Linked DNA regions of Myxosarcina sp. GI1. The main gene of each other region encodes a partner of the protein of the gene in region 2 in a complex. Links are inferred from orthologs where the notes say so. Each region holds a gene or a part of one and is shown on either strand. Other genes may lie near its edges.

Region 1 (2,762 bases), on a different replicon or contig from region 2:
CAGAGAATTTTAAATTTAGAAATATCCATTATTTGCTCGGTTGCAAACCCTGTAACATTTGGAGGTATCTCGTACATAATTCATTCCAAATTAGTACATAATTAAGACCATAGAAAGATTGAGTTTTGCTTAATAGTAAAAAATTGTTATCGTAGATTTTACTAACATTTGCAGCAGCGAACACAAATCCGAAATATTGCCAGAATTGCTAACACCTCTGCTATGAGTAAAAATGATTGGGGAGTTAGACACAGTCCCCATATCAAAAGTAAGGCACCGACAATTGCCGCCGTGAGCCGCGCTACTTCTTCTGTGGTTCTAATGCCCCACCAAATTGTTCCCAAGCCTATTCCCAAAAAAAATAAGTAACTCATCTGCCGAACGAGCTTAAGTATACATAAGTTCGATAGATTTTATAGCATTATCAAAAAAGTTTAGGTTAAGTATAGTTGAGAACTCGAACTAAAGTACCTTCTTGGGGTAGATCTGTAGGCTTAATAGAAATACTATTGCTATCTAATCTTTTGACTTCCATCTCGGAAGTCAAATTTAAAAATTCTTCTACTCCTACAAGATCGCAATTTTCTTTATTAGCAGCAGCAGTAAGATACTGAGTGGGAATTACTACTTTAGGATTGAGTGCGGAAATTGCTTTTTTAGCCTGTTGGGGATCGTAGGCTTTGGCCCCACCACCGACGGGAATTAGCACCACATCGGGACTACCCATGAGAATTTTTTCTTCGATGGTAATCGGTGCTGCGGCACCGCCTAAATGCAGAATATTAATTCCTGCCTGATTCCAACGCCAGGCAGTATTTTTGCCAAAACGCCTGCCGCCTTCGCGGTCGTGTGGGGTACTGATTCCCTGAAATTTAATATTGCCTACTTGATAATCTCCAGATTGAGTAATAATTCTGGGGTTACCCGCTACTTCTTCTACCGCCCCCTCATCTAAGAGAAAGCTGCTAATTAAGACCACATCTACTTCTACCTGGGGAAGCGAATAGCCAGCAGTACAGCCTGCGGCACGAAAGGGATTGACCAAAACTTTCAAACCGTTACCTGTAAACAAAAAACAGGTATGACCAAAATACTCTATGGTTATTGATTCGCTGGTGTTTTGAGCCAGAGATTTAGAGGCAGAAACCCAGTTAGCAGCGATCGCTCCTACTGCTCCTCCCACACCATAACAGATTAACTGTCGCCGTTTCATAAACTTGTTAGCTAAATTGTCAACTGATAGATTCTAAAAAATTACGCAGTAATTGCTTGCCCGAATTAGTCAGAATACTTTCTGGATGAAATTGGACTCCTTGAATATGAGGAAAGTTCCGATGGCGTACGCCCATAATCGTCCCGTCTTCTACCCAGGCAGTTATTTCTAAAACGTCGGGTATGGAACTGCGATCGATTACCAAACTATGGTATCGCGTAGCGGTAAAAGGCGAATCGATTCCTTTAAATACGCCCACATTTTGATGGCTGACTTCGGAGGTTTTGCCGTGCATCAAGCTGGGAGCGGCAACAATTTTACCGCCAAACACCTGCCCGATACTTTGATGACCCAGACAAACTCCTAAAATAGGCAGCCTGGAGCCGAGCTTTTCGATTAACTGTAGTGAAATCCCCGCATCTTCAGGACGACCTGGACCGGGAGAAATAACTACACCATCTGGCTTTAAAGCTTCAATAGTTTCTAAATCGATGCGATCGTTCCGATACACTTTAATATCTTTGGCAACTGGAAACTCTTGTCCCAACTCTCCTAGATATTGAACTAAGTTATAAGTAAAACTATCGTAGTTGTCTATAACTATAATCAACGCCAATCTCCGTTATTAAAACGATACTAATGGCTGTAGCAGAGGGGGTAATAAAATAAACGCGGCTACTAACACCGCTGCGGTCGCACCAATTAAAACTGCCCCTGCCGCACAGTCCTTAGCAATTTTAGCGAGTTCGTGATAACTTTGCTTTACTGTTAGATCGACTACCGCTTCAATCGCCGTATTAATCAATTCTAAAACCATGACAATGGCGCATGTCAAAACAATAACTGCCATTTCCATCGGCTGAATGTGTAGATAACTGCCGAGGCTAACTGCAAGTGCGCCTATTGCTGTATGTATCCGAAAGTTCCTTTGAGTGAGAAAGGCGTATTTTACCCCTGCCCAGGCATATTTAAAACTTAAAAATAAGTTAGGTGCGACTTGCCAGGCCAACTGTCTCAAAACTGGTTTATTAGTAGAATCAGAAGTGTCTCGAACTACATTATTGAAATTGGTTGATTCGGTCATATTTAAACTAAAACCTCTAGGGTTATCCTCACACTTGCTTAACGAAATCGAAGCTAGTTTTTATTTGTTATCCTAATCCAACATTCGGTATATAGAAAAAATCTTTAACTACAAATATTTATATCGAGCGATCTTCATAGCAAATTTTGCTACTAAACGATAGCTGGACTATAAACCAACTAGGCTTAATAAATCTGACTGGCGATCGAGCATTTCAGTCAGACTAGCTTCATCTGGATGATCCCATCCTAAAAGATGCAATAAACCATGACTCGACAACCAAGCTAATTCTTTAGTTAAAGAATGATTGTGCGACTGTGCTTGTCTGAGGGCAGTATCGAGAGAAATAATAATATCTCCTAAATATAGCGGTTCGTCGAAATCTGTTATTTGGGGCATATCTGTTTCTAATGCAGCAAATGCCAAAACATCCGTCGCCCGATCTTGATGACGATATTGGCGATT
Region 2 (8,166 bases):
CCTCGTTCGGGTACATCTCTCTGGACAGATTTGTGGGTAAAGCCACGACTACCCGAAAGTTCTGAGATAAATAAAGCTCTTAGTTCTACGATCGCTCAATGGATTGATTTTTGCTGGCAGCCCAAAACTGCACGGCAGATATCCTTATTTACCAATGGTACTTCACCAATTTTGATAGGTACCAAACTCCAAGACTTACCTGAGAGTTTACGAGATAATCTACTATTAAGTTCGGCAGCAATAAATTTTGATGACAGCGAGTTTTTATTACCTTTAAGCGATCGATCTGAGCAGCAATATCGCAATCTATGGCTAAAAATTAGGCGCTTGACTTCTACATAAAAAAAGTTAGCATCAAGCAAAATGCTTACTAATTCTGTCAAATCTAAAAAATTTATTACGTACTACATTTTGTTGGAGTACGTAATAAAAAACATTGACATAATCTTCAAAAAAAATCTTTATTGTTAGATTGCAAACCAGGTTGTGCCGCTACCTGTAGATAGCTGATGTTTACTCATCAGCTAAATTCTCGAACCAATTTTTGGATCTGAGTCACAGACATCTGACTAAACTTTAAACAAAATTTTATTAGTTTCTTATAGACATAACAATATTAAATTAAAACAGTAAAAAATACTGTAATGTATTACAAATTTAATCCTAAAAACCATATATGCTCTCTAACCTGGACTGGACTTCTTTTTGCAAGTCAAGTAAGTTCTGGAGGTAGCGCATTTGAAGCGGTCTTAGCTCCAGTTGTTATGGGACTACCAACAGTTTTTGTCGGTATAAATATTCGTGAAAAAGCTGAAAAAAATAAAAGAGATAGAATTGTTAGATCGATTAACCAGAATAAAGAAGTAACGGCTAGTGAAGTAGCTAATCTACTAAATTTATCTGGTTCAGAAGCGAGAAATATCTTAGACTCCTTAGTAATGGAAGAACGTATTGAAATAACTAATCGTTTGACAGATATGAAAGTAATATATATACCAGCAGAATATTAGGATTGTTTATCTACGAATATTATTCTAGTTAATGCAGAATATTCGATCTGACATTTATGGTTTGTTCACTTTGGCATTGACAAAGTCAGAGGATATCAGTTGCTAAAAAGAGTAGTCTCTCTGACGAGTAGACCAAAAGAAGCATAGCATGAAGGTCTCTTTAAATCGCGAAAATAACCGTCAAAGAATGGATCGAGCAAAAGCCACTTTTCAAAAAATTTGGGGCTATGAAGATTTTCGTTACCCTCAAGGTGAAATAATTCGGACTCTGTTAGCGGGAAAAGACGCATTAGTAATTTTGCCTACTGGCGGCGGTAAATCTATTTGTTTTCAGCTACCAGCACTCTTACAAACGGGATTAACTATAGTTGTATCTCCGTTAGTAGCTTTGATGGAAAACCAGGTTAAGCAACTACAACAACTCGGTTTACCTGGAGGATTGTTACACGGCGAGCTTTCCAAGCAACAGCGACAACAAACTTTACATGCGATCGCCAGACAAGAGTTGAGGTTGTTGTATCTATCGCCAGAAACTTTACTCAGCGTACCTGTTTGGAAATTAATATCCCAACCACAGATTGAAATTACAGGACTGGTTTTAGACGAAGTTCATTGTTCGATCCAGTGGGGAACTACTTTTCGTCCAGCTTATCGCCGTTTGAGTGCTGTCCGTCGCAACTTGTTAGAGTGCAAACCTGCGGGTACTAAAATCGCCGTCGCCGCCTTTACTGCTACTGCCGATCCCCAAACTCAAAAAGCGATCGCCCAAGCTTTAGAACTACAGCAGCCAGAGACTTTTTTAGTTAGTCCCTATCGTGCCAATCTCAACTTAAAAGTTCAAACTGTTTGGACACCAAAAGGTAGAAAGCAACAGGCTTTAAACTTTATTAGAACCCAAAAAAAGCGATCGGGTTTGGTTTATGTGCGATCGCGCAAGGATAGTGAAACTATAGCTAATTGGTTTAAATCTTTAAATTATGCTGCCAAAGCTTATCATGCAGGATTGAGTTCTACAGAACGCAGAGTAATAGAAAGCGACTGGCTAACAGGAAAAACTCAGTTTGTCGTTTGCACCTCTGCTTTTGGGATGGGTATTGACAAACCAGACTGTGCCTGGGTAGTTCACTGGCACGCACCAGAATTACTTGCCGAGTATATTCAAGAAGTAGGGAGAGGAGGCAGAAATGGTAAGCTTGCAGAGGCTTTAACTTTAGTTAGCGAACCAACTGGTTGGCTAAATCCTGAAGATAAGCAGCGCAGTCAGTTTTTTAGCCAACGTTTGCAAAAACAATATCAGCAAGCCAGACAAATAGCCAAAAAAATTCCAGCCCAGGGAGCGTTCGAAGCGATTGTCAAGCAAAATCCCCATGCTGAAATTGCTTTGGGAGTTCTCCATAGTTTGGGTATGGTTTATTGGCAAAGTCCTTTTTACTATCAGAAAAAGGCTACTACCATTAGTGTAAATCGTTTATTAGCAGAGCGAAAACACTCTGTCGAACAGTTACAACAATATTTAAAAACTACACAATGTCGCTGGCAATTTTTATTATTGTCTTTTGGTTTTACTAAAGAAGCGGCGAATTTTAGCTGTGGTCACTGCGATAACTGTTTGAAAAATAAGTAAATAAGTTTAACAATCGGCGCAGCAACTGAGTACGGCAAATTAAAGTTAGCTGTTTTTTGCGATCTATATACAGACAAGCTAATATTTGTTCGACTGAAAATTTCACAAACTGAAAATTATTTGCTTAATAACTCAGACCATTTGAAAGTTATGATTTTTGGTAAAGCAATACAAACTGTTGTATTGATTAGAATCATTGACCATAAAGTAAAATCGTTAACTACCATAGCTTTTTCTCTTTGTTTAGTATGGATTGAAGTGGCTTTTTTCTATACCCTTATATTATGAAGGAAAATATTCAAATAGCAATCATTAACAAGTTAAAATTTTTTCTAACAAGAATAAGTTTTGTTTATGTATAAATACTTGTAATAAAAGTTTATATTTTCAAAAGCGATCGCTCGCGTCCTCAAACATTAGTCAACCCGCTTGTTAAATATCAAAATGATCCGTTCTTTAATTAGTTTTTGGGTAAACCACATACATCCCAAAATTAGTTCTTTAATTACTACCATCGGTATTGTGGGCTTAGTTATTTCTCTATCAATCTTATTTATCCTTACCGAGTTAGCTCATGAAGTTCTCGAAAAAGATGCTTTTGATTTTGACGAATCGATATTACTGTCAATTCATTCTGTAGCTAATCCTTACTTAGATCGAGTGATGCTAACCGTAACTCATTTAGCTAATCCCACTGCTGTTCTTGTTGTTTTCGGAGTTAGTTCGCTCTTACTTTTGTGGCAACGTTATTATATAGAATTGGTAATGCTGGCGATCGCCTCTTTTGGTGCTTATATTCTCAATACAGAACTAAAACTGTTGTTTGTCAAAGTTCGCCCTCAACTATGGACTCAGTTAATTACAGAAACCTCTTTTAGTTTTCCTAGCGGTCATGCTTTGGGTTCGATCGTACTCTATGGCTTTATTGCTTATTTGCTAGCCAAAGAATATTCTAAATTTGCTGCTTTAATTTACACTGTGGCGACAACTTTAATTGCTGCTATTGGCTTGAGCCGCCTTTATTTAGGAGTACATTGGCCCACAGATATAATTGCAGGATACGGAGTTGGTTTTTTATGGTTGATAAGCTGCATTACGATGTTAAAGTTACGCCGAGTCGAGCAGGGTTCGGAAACAGTATAAAATTCGTAGGAAGCAAGGCACTGCTTTGCCCGTATGGGAATTTGCATGGAGAGAGTAAAACATTGCCTTACCCGTACGGGATCGGGAATTATAATTTGCTTAAAGCTGCTATCTGTGCTTCGGCTTTGTTTAAAGATTCATGCCATTCTTTTTCGGGATCGCTGTCGGCAACGATACCCGCACCAACCTGTCCGTAAACCATTGCCGTAGTATTAGGTTTGGCAGAATTGATATAGAGAAGGCTGCGAATTAGGATATTTAAATCTAAATTACCTCGGCAATCTAAGTAACCACAAGAACCATAAAACAGGCTGCGCCTTACTGGTTCTAATTCTTCAATAATTTCCATACAGCGTACTTTCGGGCAGCCCGTAATAGTTCCGCCAGGAAACATAGCGCGAATTAGATCGACAGCGTTGCGATCGCTCGGCAAAATACCTCTGACATTACTAACCAGGTGCATTACGTGACTGTAACGTTCGATCTCCAGTAGTTCATCTACCGTTACCGAACCCCACTGACATACTCGACCTAAATCGTTACGTTCCAGGTCTACTAACATAACGTGTTCGGCTCTTTCTTTGCTATTTGACACTAGTTCGCCAGCTAAAACGCTATCGCTCTCAGTTGTCTTACCTCTGGGTCTAGTTCCTGCTATTGGTCTGGTTTCGGCTACATTATCCTGCAATTTAATCAAGCGTTCGGGAGAACAGCTAACAACATCACCCCAGGGCGATCGCCAGTAGCTAGCAAAAGGCGAAGGATTTATTTGTTTTAAGTTTTGATATATCGTCCAGCTATCAGTTTTGGTTGCAGTTTGAAACCGCAAAGATAAATTGGTTTGAAAAATATCTCCTGCTTGAATATATTTTTTTGCTTGTCTGACGGCATGTTGGTATTCTAATTGTGAGGTTTGAAAAGAGAAATTTGGTAAAGTTTTTGCACTGTTGGAGCGAGGTGAAGCTTGGGGATCGACCTCGAATAAAGAGCCATAACCCCTATAGTTTTCTGTTTCTAAAAAACTTTGAGGGCGATCGACAGCTAATATAGACCGAGCAACGTTATTAGAAATAGAGGAACTAACCAAAGCAGCAAACTCCAATCTAGCTTCGAGTTCGTCTAGCTGTTGGGGAACTGTGGCTGCCAGCCAGAGAGTTTGCTGCTGATGATCTAAAACAGCAAAACAATCTGGTTCGTACCAATATGCTACAGGAAAAGGAAGGGGATCTCTATTTTTGTCAGGCAAACGTTCGATTTCCCAAGCCAGATCGTAACCCAACCAACCCAGCCACCCTCCAGTAAACGGCAGGTGAGCGATCGCGGTATTATTATTCATCTGGCAACGATCTACTAGCGAATTTAGGCTTGATAAAATCTTACCGAGTGGAAAAGTCCATAGTTGAAGTTTGCCGTCAACTAAGCGCGGTTTGCCAGCACAGATTGAATAACGAGCCAGCTTACCAGTGCGACCGACAGGACTTTCTAAAAGCGTAGCAATGCGATCGCTATGGTAAAACAACTTCTCAAAAATCTCGGCAGCAGTACGATTATTAAGTGTTTGCGATCGCCAGTACCAAGGTAACAACTGTTTCATCGAATTAAAAAATTAATTAAGCCATACCTCCAAACGACCAGCGAGCAAACCAAAAAGGAATTAAAACTGCCAAAGCCAGCCAGTCTCGCCAGCGCAACTTCAGATGATGCCACTGTACCTTATGCTCGTTAGGACTGGTAAAACCGCGTACGTCCATAGCTGTAGCAATTTGTTCGGAGCGCAACAATAGATTTTCTAATAATTTTTCAGCAACCACTAGCCAAAGCTTAAAGCTACGTCGCAGTCCGAGTTTTTTCCAGTCAATTGCTCTGGTACGGATCGATCTAACTAAATTTTGAATTTCTTCTAAAACTAAAGGAATAAAACGTAGTGAGAGAGTGAGAGTTAGAGCTATTTCCGATACAGGGAGTTTAAACCAACGTAGAGGTTTCATCAAATCTTCTAAACCTGCGGTGATTTCTTCGGGTGCTGTAGTTAATAAGTATAGGTTGGTGCTGTAAATTAAGGTAAAAAATAAGGTCGAAACCCGCACGGCTATATCTAGAGAACGACGAGTAATAGTAATTTGAGGGATGAAAAGAAAGCCAGGACGATCTACATAAGTATATCGATACGAAGTAGGCTGCGGTAGCTCTAGGGGACATTCGGCAGGATTTTCTACTGGCTCCGAACAAAATTGCGGCGTTCTGGGCTGTGATTCTACAGCCAAGCCATCAGGAGCAATACAGGCGATTGCAAAAATTAAACTGCATAGTAAAATTAACCAGCCCATCTGCTTGCGCCAGACTCTTAAAGGAATCGCTGCTGACAATGTTATTAACATAAGCAATCCTACTAATGCCAAACGCCAAACAGGATTGGCAAGTAAAGGCGCAATCAAAAATGTCATCAGCCAGGCAAGCTTAACTCTGGGATCTATTCTATGCAGCCAAGTTTCTGGTTGTTCTAAATAAAGTCCAATGGGAAGCGAGCGCAGTAAATCCATTGTTGTCGTTTATTGTTAATAGCTTCTAACCAGTATAGTAATAACTAACAGTCTATTAACCTACAATCTTATTAGCAGCAAAAAAGGTAGACTGCATAGCCTACCTCACTGTTACGGAACTATTAAATCGAAACTTGGAATTTTAGCCTCCAGCTACCGCAGGAACGATACTTACTTCGTCTCCATCATCTAGATTGGTATCCGTACCCTCTAGAAAACGAATATCTTCACTATTGACATAGAGATTGAGAAAGCGACGGGGTTTACCTGTTTCATCACAAATACGTGCCTTAATTCCAGGGCAGTTAGTTTCCAGAGAATTAATTAATTCATCAACATTACTACCACTGCACTCGATAGTAGCTTGATTGTTGGTAAATTTTTGCAAGGGGGTGGGAATTAATACTTTAACGGTCATAATTGGTCACAAACAATAAACTATGTAGTAAATGAATTTAAACAGTAACTTGCTGCCATTCAAGGCGTTCTAGAGTACGAGAACGTTCTAAAGCTCGCTCGAAACTATCGAGTTTGGGTTCGATGGTGAAAGGTTCGCCAATATAACCCTGTACGGCTTCCTGGGTTTTTAAGCCGTTACCAGTAATGTAAGCAACAGTAGTTTCATCGGGGTCAATTTTACCTGCTTCTACTAGCTTTTTCAGCACGGCAATAGTCGTACCGCCAGCGGTTTCGGTAAAGATACCTTCGGTTTCGGCAAGTAGCTTCATGCCCTCGACAATTTCAGCATCGCTAACGGATTCGATATTACCATTAGTCTTACGAGCGAGGTCTAGAGCGTACATACCGTCGGCAGGATTACCGATCGCGATCGATTTAGCAATGGTGTTGGGTTTGACTGGCTTGACAAAATCTCTACCTGCTTTAAATGCTTCGGCAATGGGAGAGCAACCGTCTGCCTGTGCGCCGCTAAAGCGGACATCTTTTGCTTCTACCAAACCTGTTTTAATAAATTCTTGAAAGCCTTTATAGATTTTAGTGTAGAGAGAACCAGAAGCCAGAGGTGCTACTACGTGGTCTGGTAGTTGCCAACCCAACTGTTCGGCAACTTCAAAACCGAGAGTTTTAGATCCTTCAGAGTAGTAAGGGCGTAAATTGATATTGACAAATCCCCATCCGTAGCTATTGCCCACTTCCGAACACAGACGGTTTACCTGATCGTAGTTGCCTTTAACTGCCATGACAGTAGGATTGTAGATTAAAGTACCGAGAACTTTTCCTGCTTCTAGGTCGGCAGGAATAAATACGCAACAGTCCATACCTGCATGGGCGGCGATCGCAGCAGTTGAATTGGCTAAATTACCAGTACTAGCACAAGATACTGTAGAGAAACCAAGTTCTCTAGCGCGGGTTAAAGCTACAGATACTACCCGATCTTTAAAGCTCAAGGTAGGCATATTGACGGCATCGTTTTTGATGTAGAGATTTTTTAGACCCAGACGACGAGCTAAACGAGTCGATTTGACTAAGGGAGTCATTCCAGTGCCAACATCGATGGGATTTTCGGTTTCTACTGGTAGAAAAGCCTTATAACGCCAAATTGAATTAGGACCTGCAGCTATGGTTTCTCTACTTACAATAGAGCGAATTGCCTCATAGTCATAAGCAACTTCTAAAGGAGAAAAGGTTTCTTCGCAAACGTGAAGTGCTTCTAAGGGATATTTTACCCCTCCTTCTTTTGATACCAAATTGGTAAAAGTCCGTGGTTTTGATGTCTTAGCTATTGCCTGGGTCATTTAATTAATTCCTGGTTTCTACTGATTCCGTGACAGTGGTTTTGATAGTAGCACAGCCAAAAAATCGAGTCAAACATACCCGATAATTTTTGTCG

What was found.
Region 1: the proteins of pabB (region 2) and KV40_RS13735 are in contact, whole or in part, in a solved structure (PDB 8RP0), measured with the Escherichia coli proteins. The link is inferred for Myxosarcina sp. GI1 from one-to-one orthologs.

The regions. Positions count from the first base shown.
Region 1 is NZ_JRFE01000017.1:195,855-198,616, forward strand. Bases 29-2,734 are described here. They hold KV40_RS13735 (aminodeoxychorismate/anthranilate synthase component II), read right to left. Parts: upstream 1,824-2,734; coding sequence 1,233-1,823; downstream 29-1,232. Other genes in these bases: KV40_RS13720 (hypothetical protein), read right to left, coding at 29-77; KV40_RS13725 (hypothetical protein), read right to left, coding at 162-374; KV40_RS13730 (MBL fold metallo-hydrolase), read right to left, coding at 440-1,213; KV40_RS13740 (diacylglycerol kinase family protein), read right to left, coding at 1,839-2,297; ybeY (rRNA maturation RNase YbeY), read right to left, coding at 2,466-2,734. Outside these bases: more of KV40_RS13720, read right to left, coding at 1-28; more of ybeY, read right to left, coding at 2,735-2,762. UniProt on the Escherichia coli protein: Part of a heterodimeric complex that catalyzes the two-step biosynthesis of 4-amino-4-deoxychorismate (ADC), a precursor of p-aminobenzoate (PABA) and tetrahydrofolate.
Region 2 is NZ_JRFE01000024.1:252,200-260,365, forward strand. The notes cover bases 3,119-6,072. They hold pabB (aminodeoxychorismate synthase, component I), read right to left. Parts: upstream 5,372-6,072; coding sequence 3,866-5,371; downstream 3,119-3,865. Other genes in these bases: KV40_RS18490 (phosphatase PAP2 family protein), read left to right, coding at 3,119-3,777; KV40_RS18500 (energy-coupling factor transporter transmembrane protein EcfT), read right to left, coding at 5,388-6,072. Outside these bases: KV40_RS18475 (extracellular solute-binding protein), read left to right, coding at 1-342; KV40_RS18480 (hypothetical protein), read left to right, coding at 645-1,010; KV40_RS18485 (ATP-dependent DNA helicase RecQ), read left to right, coding at 1,159-2,634; more of KV40_RS18490, read left to right, coding at 3,079-3,118; more of KV40_RS18500, read right to left, coding at 6,073-6,317; KV40_RS18505 (MoaD/ThiS family protein), read right to left, coding at 6,460-6,735; thrC (threonine synthase), read right to left, coding at 6,773-8,071. UniProt on the Escherichia coli protein: Part of a heterodimeric complex that catalyzes the two-step biosynthesis of 4-amino-4-deoxychorismate (ADC), a precursor of p-aminobenzoate (PABA) and tetrahydrofolate.